One region of the Limnohabitans sp. 2KL-3 genome, then DNA from elsewhere that is predicted to be linked to it. Evidence: predicted binding sites of a transcription regulator. Region 1 holds the regulator's gene; each other region holds the start of a gene.
The links. Region 1 encodes LexA, which represses DNA repair genes until DNA is damaged. Its sites were predicted from a motif close to ACTGTATNNNNATACAGT; they were not measured.
Positions count from the first base shown of each region.

Region 2: the regulator LexA is predicted to act here: its motif matches at 1,511-1,528, upstream of recA (recombinase RecA).
Region 3: the regulator LexA is predicted to act here: its motif matches at 1,558-1,575, upstream of AMM41_RS19120 (LexA family protein).

Region 1 covers NZ_CXON01000014.1:103,203-106,477, forward strand. Annotated here, with positions in the region: gene kdsB (3-deoxy-manno-octulosonate cytidylyltransferase) at 1-397, shown strand, start outside; gene adk (adenylate kinase) at 504-1,157, shown strand; gene lexA (transcriptional repressor LexA) at 1,390-2,061, shown strand; gene AMM41_RS15855 (D-2-hydroxyacid dehydrogenase family protein) at 2,625-3,275, shown strand, end outside.
Region 2 covers NZ_CXON01000004.1:1,142-4,416, forward strand. Annotated here, with positions in the region: gene recX (recombination regulator RecX) at 1-411, opposite strand, end outside; gene recA (recombinase RecA) at 408-1,451, opposite strand; gene AMM41_RS07085 (MarR family winged helix-turn-helix transcriptional regulator) at 1,595-2,095, shown strand; gene AMM41_RS07090 (response regulator) at 2,186-2,860, shown strand; gene AMM41_RS07095 (sensor histidine kinase) at 2,909-3,275, shown strand, end outside.
Region 3 covers NZ_CXON01000023.1:22,751-26,025, forward strand. Annotated here, with positions in the region: gene AMM41_RS19110 (pyridoxamine 5'-phosphate oxidase family protein) at 1-126, opposite strand, end outside; gene cho (excinuclease Cho) at 195-1,070, opposite strand; gene AMM41_RS19120 (LexA family protein) at 1,091-1,522, opposite strand; gene AMM41_RS19125 (2-keto-4-pentenoate hydratase) at 1,780-2,595, opposite strand; gene AMM41_RS19130 (MBL fold metallo-hydrolase) at 2,713-3,275, opposite strand, start outside.

The sequences.
Region 1 (3,275 bases):
AGCGAGCATGAGCACCGCTGCCCATGCCATCACATCCTGCGCCGACTTCACCAATCCCAATGTGGTCAAAGTGGTCACCGATGCCCGTGGCATCGCGCTTTATTTCAGCAGAGCGCCCATCCCTTGGTGGCGAGATGGCCCTGCTGACCCGCTTTTGATGCAACTGCCAGACCCTGCACCCCTGCGCCATGTGGGCATTTACGCTTACCGGGCAGGATTTTTGTCACTTTTCCCACAATTGCCTGTAGCCCCCATTGAAGCTGTGGAATCACTGGAGCAACTGCGCGCACTTTGGCATGGACACGCCATTGCGGTGCACATCACTGACAAAGCCCCTGGGCCTGGTGTAGACACGCCTGAAGATTTGGATCGGGTCCGCGCCCTGCTGATGGCGTAAGCCTGGCTTGAGCATCGCGTGATATTCTCGACCTACGTTGTCAGGAGACGTGGGTCCGTATGAGATCCATCTGACAGACACCCATGACAAGCTATAAGGAACTTCCATGAGACTGATTCTGTTGGGCGCACCTGGCGCCGGCAAAGGCACACAAGCCACCTTCATTTGCCAGAAATACAACATCCCACAAATATCCACAGGTGACATGCTGCGTGCTGCCGTGAAAGCAGGAACACCGCTTGGACTTCAAGCCAAAGCGGTGATGGAATCTGGCGGTCTGGTCAGCGATGACCTGATCATCAACCTGGTCAAAGAGCGGATTGCCCAAGCAGATTGTGCCAATGGCTTCCTGTTCGATGGTTTTCCACGAACCATTCCTCAAGCAGATGCCATGAAGGCTGCAGGCGTCAAGTTGGATTACGTGCTCGAAATCGATGTGCCTTTCGATGCCATCATTGAACGCATGAGCGGTCGTCGCTCGCACCCTGCCTCGGGTCGGACCTACCACGTCAAATTCAACCCGCCCAAGGTGGACGGAATGGACGATATGACCGGAGAGCCCTTGGTTCAACGCGCTGACGATCAAGAAGAAACCGTCAAAAAACGCCTGGATGTTTACAGTGCGCAAACACGCCCCTTGGTTGACTACTACTCCAACTGGGCCAAAGCAGATGCGGCGTCAGCCCCCCGCTACCGCGCCATCAGTGGCTCCGGCAGTGTGGAAGACATCACGGCTCGCGCCTTCGCTGCACTCAGCTGATGAATTCTTGAGCGCAGCATGCGCTGCACAGCCCCACAAAGCCCCGTTAAGGGGCTTTTTTGTTTTGGGGATGCCTGGCCATCGCTTTTGTTGCAAATGCCCTGCGGCTCCACACCAAGGCGCTTTGCATCCAAGGCCCATGGTTGATGGTTTTTACATACACTCCTTGCAAAACCGCAAAAACTGGTTAAAAATACAGTCACTGGATGAAACAACAGCCCTAGGAGCACCGATGACCGACGATCCGAAACTCACGGCCAGGCAACAAGAAATTCTGAACCTGATTCAGAACACCATGGCCAACACGGGTTCCCCACCCACACGCGCAGAGATCGCGACGGCATTGGGTTTCAAGTCGGCAAACGCGGCCGAAGAGCACCTCAAAGCACTGGCCCGCAAAGGCGTCATCGAACTGGTCAGCGGCACTTCCCGCGGAATTCGTCTCAAAGGCAGCGCCCGCAGCACGACCCGTGTGCCTGCGGATTCGTTCAGCCTGAACCTGCCCGGACTGGCGCAACTTTGTTTGCCTTTGGTGGGGCGGGTTGCCGCTGGCTCTCCCATCCTTGCGCAAGAACATGTTGACCGCTCTTACCAAGTCGAAAGCACTTTGTTCGCACAACAGCCTGATTACTTGTTGCGTGTCAGAGGCATGTCCATGCGGGACGCGGGCATCATGGATGGAGATTTGTTGGCCGTGAAATCAACCAAAGACGTTCGCAATGGACAAATTGTGGTGGCCCGTTTGGGGGACGATGTCACGGTCAAACGTTTGAACAAAACAGCCTCTGGCATTGAACTGCTGCCTGAAAATCCAGACTACCCCGTCATTTTGGTGCGTCCTGGCGAACCTTTTGACATTGAAGGCTTGGCGGTGGGCCTGATACGCAACACATTCATCATTTGATGCTTTAAATCCTGGCTCAGGTGGCGGGCGCTGTTCTTCAGCCCTGAGCCCAGCGATTTTCTTCAGCAATCCTGCCTGTGTCCAACCTCCATGATTTGAAAGGTTTCACATGGGAATCGCTCTGCTAACTTTGTCAGTTTTTTTAAAAAAACTGAACCATAATCCTGTCAACACATCGGTTTTGACAACATCTCGAACATCGCGCCCACACCCCAGCTGGGCCGTTCGCTCCCCAAGTGCTTGTACAGCCGCGCAGCGCACGCAAGTGCCAGACAATCCGCCCCTCCTTCGTGTCTTGCGCATTCAGGAAAACGGTCAACAGGCCGACTGTGCCGGACGAATGGTGATTTCGGGGCGCATGGCGGATGTTTGCGCCGAGCTGGACCGCTTGGTGGCACTCGAGTCAAGGCAAACACATCGGTAAAAACACGGCGGGTACAAACCCGCCCAATCCATTGGATCGACACCACGCTTTCGCAACGCAAGCCCATGAAAGCGGATTCACTCAAAAGGAATCTGCGCATCCCCGCCGTAAGCGCCCAGTGTCAAGGCACAATGTCGAGATGAACATCGTGATCCTCGACGACTATCAAGACGTCGTCCGCAAACTCAGTTGCGCTTCCAAGCTCGAGAATTTTCCCGCCAAGGTATACACCAACACAGTCAAAGGCATTGGTCAACTCTCTGTTCGCCTCAAAGATGCTGACGTGATTGTCCTGATCCGTGAACGCACGGCACTCAATCGGGCCTTGATTGAAAAACTGCCAAGATTGAAATTGATTGCACAAACTGGACGTGTTGGCAGTCACATTGACTTGGCAGCCTGCACCGAACGTGGCATTGCAGTTGCCGAGGGTGTTGGTTCGCCCACCGCTCCTGCGGAATTGACTTGGGCTTTGGTAATGGCCGCCTCTCGAAGATTGCCGCAATACATCAGCAGCCTCAAGCACGGCGCTTGGCAACAGTCTGGCCTGAAATCCAGCTCCATGCCCGTCAACTTTGGCTTGGGCACTGTCCTCAAGGGCAAAACCCTGGGCATTTGGGGTTACGGAAAAATTGGACAACTGGTGGCCGGTTACGGCAAAGCTTTTGGCATGCAAGTTCAGATCTGGGGCAGCGATGAATCGCGCGTCAGAGCGGTCAAGGACGGCTACGCTGCGTCCACGAGCAGAGAGGCATTTTTTGAAAACTCAGACGTTTTGTCCTTGCATCTG
Region 2 (3,275 bases), on a different contig from region 1:
GTTGAATCCCCGGGTCAGCAAGAAGCGCATTTGCTTGGCCCTGTCTTGCGGGTCTTGGGGGGGGTGTCCAAATTTCTTGCGCCACACTTCCGTCGCACGGTGCCATTCCGTTTCTTTCAGGCCCGCCATGGCTTCGGTCACCGCTTCGCCCGACAGCCCCTTGGCGGCGAGCTCTTGCTTGATGCGGGTGCTTCCTAATTTGGCAGACCGTCGGTTGACCAAGGAGTCCACGGCGCGGCCGTCGTTGATGAAGTCCCGCGCCTGCAACTCGTCGAGTGCCTTGGCCAATTCGCCAGGGACTTCTTCGTGGGGTGCCAGTTTGCGCTCCAACTCGGCACGGGAGTGTTCACGCTGGCTCAAAAGCCGCAGGGCGCGGCCTTTGAGCGAGGGCTGAAAACCGGGCTTGTTCAAGCGGCTTCGGCCTTGGGGGCGGCGATGGCCGATTCGAGCAAACGGATGCCCAGCGATTCGCGCACTTTGTTTTCGATCTCGCGAGCCAGCGCCGGGTTTTCACGCAGGAATTCACGGGCGTTGTCACGGCCTTGGCCGATTTTTTCGCCTTGGTAGGCGTACCAAGCGCCCGACTTGTCCACAATTTTGGCGGTCACACCCATGTCAATCACTTCGCCTTCGCGGCTGATGCCCGCGCCAAACAAGATGTCGAATTCGGCGGTTTTGAAAGGTGGAGCCACTTTGTTTTTGACCACTTTGACCTTGGTCTCGTTGCCAATGGCGTCGTCACCCTTTTTGATGGTGCCGGTGCGGCGGATGTCCAAACGCACCGAGGCGTAGAACTTGAGCGCGTTGCCGCCGGTGGTGGTTTCGGGGCTGCCAAACATGACACCGATCTTCATGCGGATTTGGTTGATGAAGATGACGGTGCAGTTGGTCTTTTTGATGGTGGCGGTCAGCTTGCGCAGGGCCTGGCTCATCAAACGCGCTTGCAGGCCGGGCAGGCTGTCGCCCATATCGCCTTCGATTTCGGCCTTGGGCGTGAGTGCTGCGACCGAGTCGATGACGACCAGATCCACCGCGCCAGAGCGCACCAGGCTGTCCACAATTTCCAGGGCTTGCTCGCCAGTGTCGGGCTGGCTGACCAGCAGTTCTTGCAGGTTGACACCCAGGTTTTGCGCGTATTGCACGTCCAGGGCGTGTTCAGCGTCCACAAAAGCACAGGTGCCGCCCAAGCGCTGCATTTCAGAGATGACTTGCAAAGTGAGGGTGGTTTTGCCCGAGGACTCAGGGCCGTAGATTTCGATCACGCGGCCACGGGGCAGGCCACCCACGCCCAGTGCGATGTCCAGACCCAAAGAGCCGGTGGAGACGACTTGGATGTCGGCGATGACTTCGCCTTCGCCCAGACGCATGATGGTGCCTTTGCCGAATTGTTTTTCAATCTGGGCCAGGGCGGCTTGCAGGGCTTTGGACTTTTCGCTGTTCACGTCGCTCATGAAAATCTCCTTGAATATCAATGGGTTGTGGCACCAGTGGGCTGGGTCATGTGCTGTTGACTGGATGCTTGAACAGTACTGTAAACGAGCTGTATAAACCTGTAAACTCAATTTTTAGTCAGTTTACCTTATCATTTGCGACCATGGAACTCACCCCCACCACACCGCCTGAGGGCCTTGAGAGACACGATGACCGATGGCGGCAAACCCATTTGGGCCGATTGCTCGGACACGCCATGCGCCGCTTTGATGAGCGTGTGCTTTACCTCATGGCGGGCAACGAAGGTGTGCCTTTGGCTTTGGCCAATTTGGCAGCACGCGACCAGATCAGTGCAGCCCATGTGCACATCACGCGGCATTTGGCGATGGAGGGCTCGCGCCTGACCGATCTGGCCCAAGCGGCGGGCATGAGCAAACAAGCCATGGGCGACCTGGTGGACCAGTGCACGGCCTGGGGTTTGGTGCGGCGTGAAGCGGACACAGCCGATGCCCGTGTCCGTCGGGTGGTGTTCACGCCCGTGGGATTGGCTTGGTTGCAGGCATTCAAGGACGCCGTGGCCCAAGCCGAAGCGGAGTTTCGAGCCGCCGTGGGCAAGGATGTGGCCACCGTGGTGGCCTTGGGCTTGGAGGCCTATGCGTCTTGAATTTTGCCCAAGGGCTGTGCACGGTGGAACTAGAATCAGACAGCCCGTACCGGCACACCCGAGAGCCTCACACAACAACAGGAGACAGCCATGCGTATTTTGATAGCCGAAGACGACCAGGTTCTGGCCGATGGTTTGTTGCGCACTTTGCGCAGTGCCGGTGCTGCCGTCGACCATGTGGCCAGTGGCAGCGAAGCCGATGCGGCCCTCATGACCAACAACGAATTCGACCTGTTGATCCTGGATTTGGGCTTGCCCAAAATGCATGGTTTGGACGTGCTCAAGCGTCTGCGATCGCGCGGTTCAGTCTTGCCTGTGCTGATTTTGACCGCAGCGGACAGCGTGGAAGAGCGCGTCAAAGGGCTGGATTACGGGGCTGACGATTACATGGCCAAGCCCTTCAGTTTGCAAGAGCTGGAAGCCCGGGTTCGTGCCTTGACCCGACGGGGCATGGGTGGGGCCACCTCCCAAATCAAGCACGGCCCGCTGGTCTATGACCAGTCCGGTCGGGTGGCCACCATCGACGGCAAAATGGTGGAGTTGTCGGCCCGTGAGTTGGGCTTGCTGGAAGTCCTGCTGCAACGCGCTGGGCGCTTGGTCAGCAAAGATCAGTTGGTGGAGCGTCTGTGCGAGTGGGGTGAAGAGGTCAGCAACAATGCCATTGAGGTGTACATCCACCGCTTGCGCAAAAAAATCGAAAAAGGCCCCATCCGCATCGCCACGGTGCGCGGTTTGGGTTATTGCCTGGAAAAAATACCGGGTTAATACATTTCGGTTTTGAGCACCGGTTTCGGCGCTGAAATACCTTTACCCATGAAATCCCAAGGCTGGAACGTGCGAATTTTCAAACGCGAGCAGCGTTCCTTGTTCGGGGAAATACTGGACTGGATGCTCACCCCTTTGCTCTTGCTCTGGCCCATCAGCCTGGCCTTGACCTGGCTGGTGGCGCAAGGCTTGGCCAACAAACCCTTTGACCGTGCGCTGGTCTACAACGTGCAGGCCTTGGCCCAGCAAGTCAGGCTGGGACCCGATAAAAAGATTGATTTCAGTTTGCCCCAGCCGGCCAGTGAGTTGTTGCGGGCGGACGAAACCGATTTGGTGTATTACCAAGTGCGTGGGGCAGCGGGTGAGCATTTGAGCGGTGAGCGTGATTTGCCTGCGCCACCGGCAGACCAGGACA
Region 3 (3,275 bases), on a different contig from region 1:
GCCGTCTGCGTCGGCGGAGGCCAGCACCGGCGTGCGCCATTCGTGGTGCCGGTCCAGACTGGCCCGGCCCAGCTCTTTCCAAATTTGCGGGCGAATTTCTTCGGGCGTTTGCAGGTGGATTTTCATGATGATGGGGTCGGGTTGCGTTGAGTAGGGTGGGGCTTCAACCGAATGGTCTGACGTGTCGTGCGAGCTCACAACAACACAATCTCCACACTTCCCGTGAGCACCGGACGGCACAAAATCTTGTAGCCATCGGCATCAAAGTTGGCGGCCACTTGGCTGGCCGTTTGGCCCAGTTGACGGGCCGCTTCGGGGGTGGGGGCGCTGCCCAAATAGCACCAGTGCTTGACGACATGGATTTGCGTGAGTTCGGCATCGCGCTCCACCAAGCCCACAGCACCCGGGTAAGGCCAGCATTCCACGCGCAGCGCCAGCAAGCTGCTGAACAGGCGTTCGCGGTGGGCCTCGGGGGTTTCGTCGCCCCGGCACACACCGGCGCATTGGCGAATGGCAGCCCTGAAACAGGCTTTACCAAGCGGCAGTTTTTCCAAGCCCAGCGGGCCGTAGCACAGCTTGTTTTGGTCGGCGATGGCGCGCAGCGCATCCAGCGCCGCATGGCGGCTGGCGTACAGGCCATACAGCTCGGGCTGGCGGGCAAAGTCGATGTCACGGGCGTAGACCACTTGCGGCACCTCGCCCGTCAGTTGCAAGCTGCACAGCTGTTGGTTGCGACGCAGTTTTTGGTTGAACAGGGGGTGCTGGGCCTTGATCATTTGCGCCTCCAGCAGCAACGCGCCGATCTCGCCGGCCGTGCGGATGTGGCTGATGCGTTGGGTTTGGCGCAGCATGCGGGCCTCGTCGGGCGTGCGCAGGTGCGACAGCAGTCGCGAGCGGATGTTGATGCTTTTGCCGATGTACAGCGGCAAGTCGCCCTCTTGGCCATGGAAGGTGTAGACGCCCGCCCCAGTGGGTGCGTCTTCGATGGCTTCGCGCAGGTGCTGCGGGTATTCGTAGACCCGGCTTTCTTCAAAGTCGTCGCGGCGGTGGCGGGGGGAAATGGTGGCCATGTCAAACAGAGGAAATCATGTCAAGTGGGGTGCTGGTGAATGGTAGCGATCACCACGCCCCAGATGTCCACGCTTTGGCCTTCTTTGGGCACGATGTCGGGGTAATCGGGGTGGGATGCTTGCAAACGCAAGCCCGTACCGAGCAAGCGCAGGGTTTTGCAGGTGAAATCACCGTCAATCACGGCCAGCACGATGTGCCCATCGGCAGGCTCAATGGCGCGGTCCACCAACACCACCGAGCCATCCAAAATGCCCGCATCGCGCATGCTTTCGCCGCGCACCCGAATGTAAAACGTGGCCTGAGGGTGTCTGACCAACTGCTGCATCAGGTCGATGCACTCGACCTGATGGTCTTCGGCGGGTGACGGAAATCCCGCCGCAATGCTGGCGGGCAAGGCCTGAACCCACCAGTGTCCGGGGGGTAAGGCTTGGGGGGTGTCGGGGGCATGCATGGTCAGGGTCTGGCAATGGCGTGATTCACTCAAATACTGTTTATATTTACAGTATACTGACCCCGTCATGCTTCTTGCAGTTGTCTGACATTTTTGTTGATTCACGCCCCGGGCTTTGCGACCCGGGGTATTTTTGGGGGCACGGCACCCAAACCAAGCGTGCCATAACAGAAAGCACTGAGCTGCAGGACCTCTGCCTCAGCGGCACAAATCCCCATCAAGTTCAGGCCGCCGAACCGCTGACCCGGTGGCGGCGTTCAGCGCATTTGGGCGCTCAGACTGCCCAGCGGCGCAGAAAACTCGGCGCGCCAGTTTTCGCCCGCCAGCAAAGGCCAGGCGTCGGTCCAGGTGCCGGTGGTGATCACGTCGCCTGCCTGCAGGTCCACCGCGCCGGGGCATTGGCGCAGTTCTTTCAAAAAGTGGTGCAAGGCATTGAGCGGGCTGTCGAGCACGTTGGTGCCGCTGCCCTGCTCCACCGCCTGGCCATTTTTGAACAGCGTGACGCGGGCCTGCGCCAGCAGGGTGTGCAAAGCCTGTGCATCGGCGGCCAGTTGCTGAACGGGCAGGCGTTGGCCCACCAGCAGGCGGGCGTGCAAGCCGCTGTCGGCCATGGTGTCGGTGGCGGTGAACTTCCAGTCCAGGCAGTGCGACTGCACAACCTCAAAACCGGGGGCCAGCCACTCGATGGCTTCAAACAATTGCTGAAGGCTGGCGTTGGCTGGGGGCGTGGCCTTCATGCCGAAGACGATTTCGGGCTCCAGCCGGGGCTGGCAGGTGGGGGTCAGGTCGATGCTGCCTTCGGCCGTCCCTGTTGCCGTGGGCTCGGCAAAGCCCAGACCTGTGTCCCAGACCGTGCCCCACATGGGGCCAAACACCTCGTAGCGCTGCCACAGCGTGCGGTTGGTGAAACCGATCTTGTAGCCCTTGGGCACTTCGCCGCGCTGCTGGCGCAACTGGCGCACAGCCAAGGCTTGTTGGTAGGCCGCTGCCGTGTCAGGGCCGCCCACCACGCCGGGGGCCTGGCCCCACAAACGGGCTTGGTCGTGGTGCTGCAAGAGTTGTTCGGGGGTCATGGGGTGTCTCCTGATGAAAAGTGAAATAGACCGATGCTGACGGGTCAAGCGCGTGCTGCATCAGCGCTGCAAAAAGCCTCGCAGACCCAGGCCACATCGCCGTGACTGCGGGTGGACTCACAGGGCCACATAACGACCGTCGCCTTGACGGGCAATTTGCCCCTGCGCCAGCAGTTCATCCAGGTGCATGCCGATGGTGTTGCGCTCGGCGCAAGGCACAAAGGGCACGTCGTAGCCTTGCGGGTACAGCAGGCGGCGACTGACCAGCTCATCCAGGCTGTGCGGGGTCTGCAAATAGCCCAGCAGTTGCGCGCTGCGCTCGTCAATCTTGCTGGCAAAGCGCGCCAGATCGTCCAAAAACTGCGCCCGGTCTGTGATGACCGCTTTGTGGTGCGAGGTGGCCCAGATGCGGGCGTCCAGCTCGGCCACTTTCTTCAGTGTTTGCCGAAAGTCGCTCAGGCTGGAGGTGGCGTCGCCGTAGTAAGGCCCAAAGCCGCTCAGGTCGATGTCGCCAATGAAGGCCAGGCCTTCGCTTTCGACCACCAAGGCGCAGTGGCCTGCGGTGTGGCCTGGCAAGTGGTGCGCCCGCACGCGCACGCCGCCGCCCAGGTCCCAGACCGCGCCGTCGCTGTAAGCCGTGGCGTCGGGCCGGGGCTGGTAATGGAAGTCCTTTTGCACGA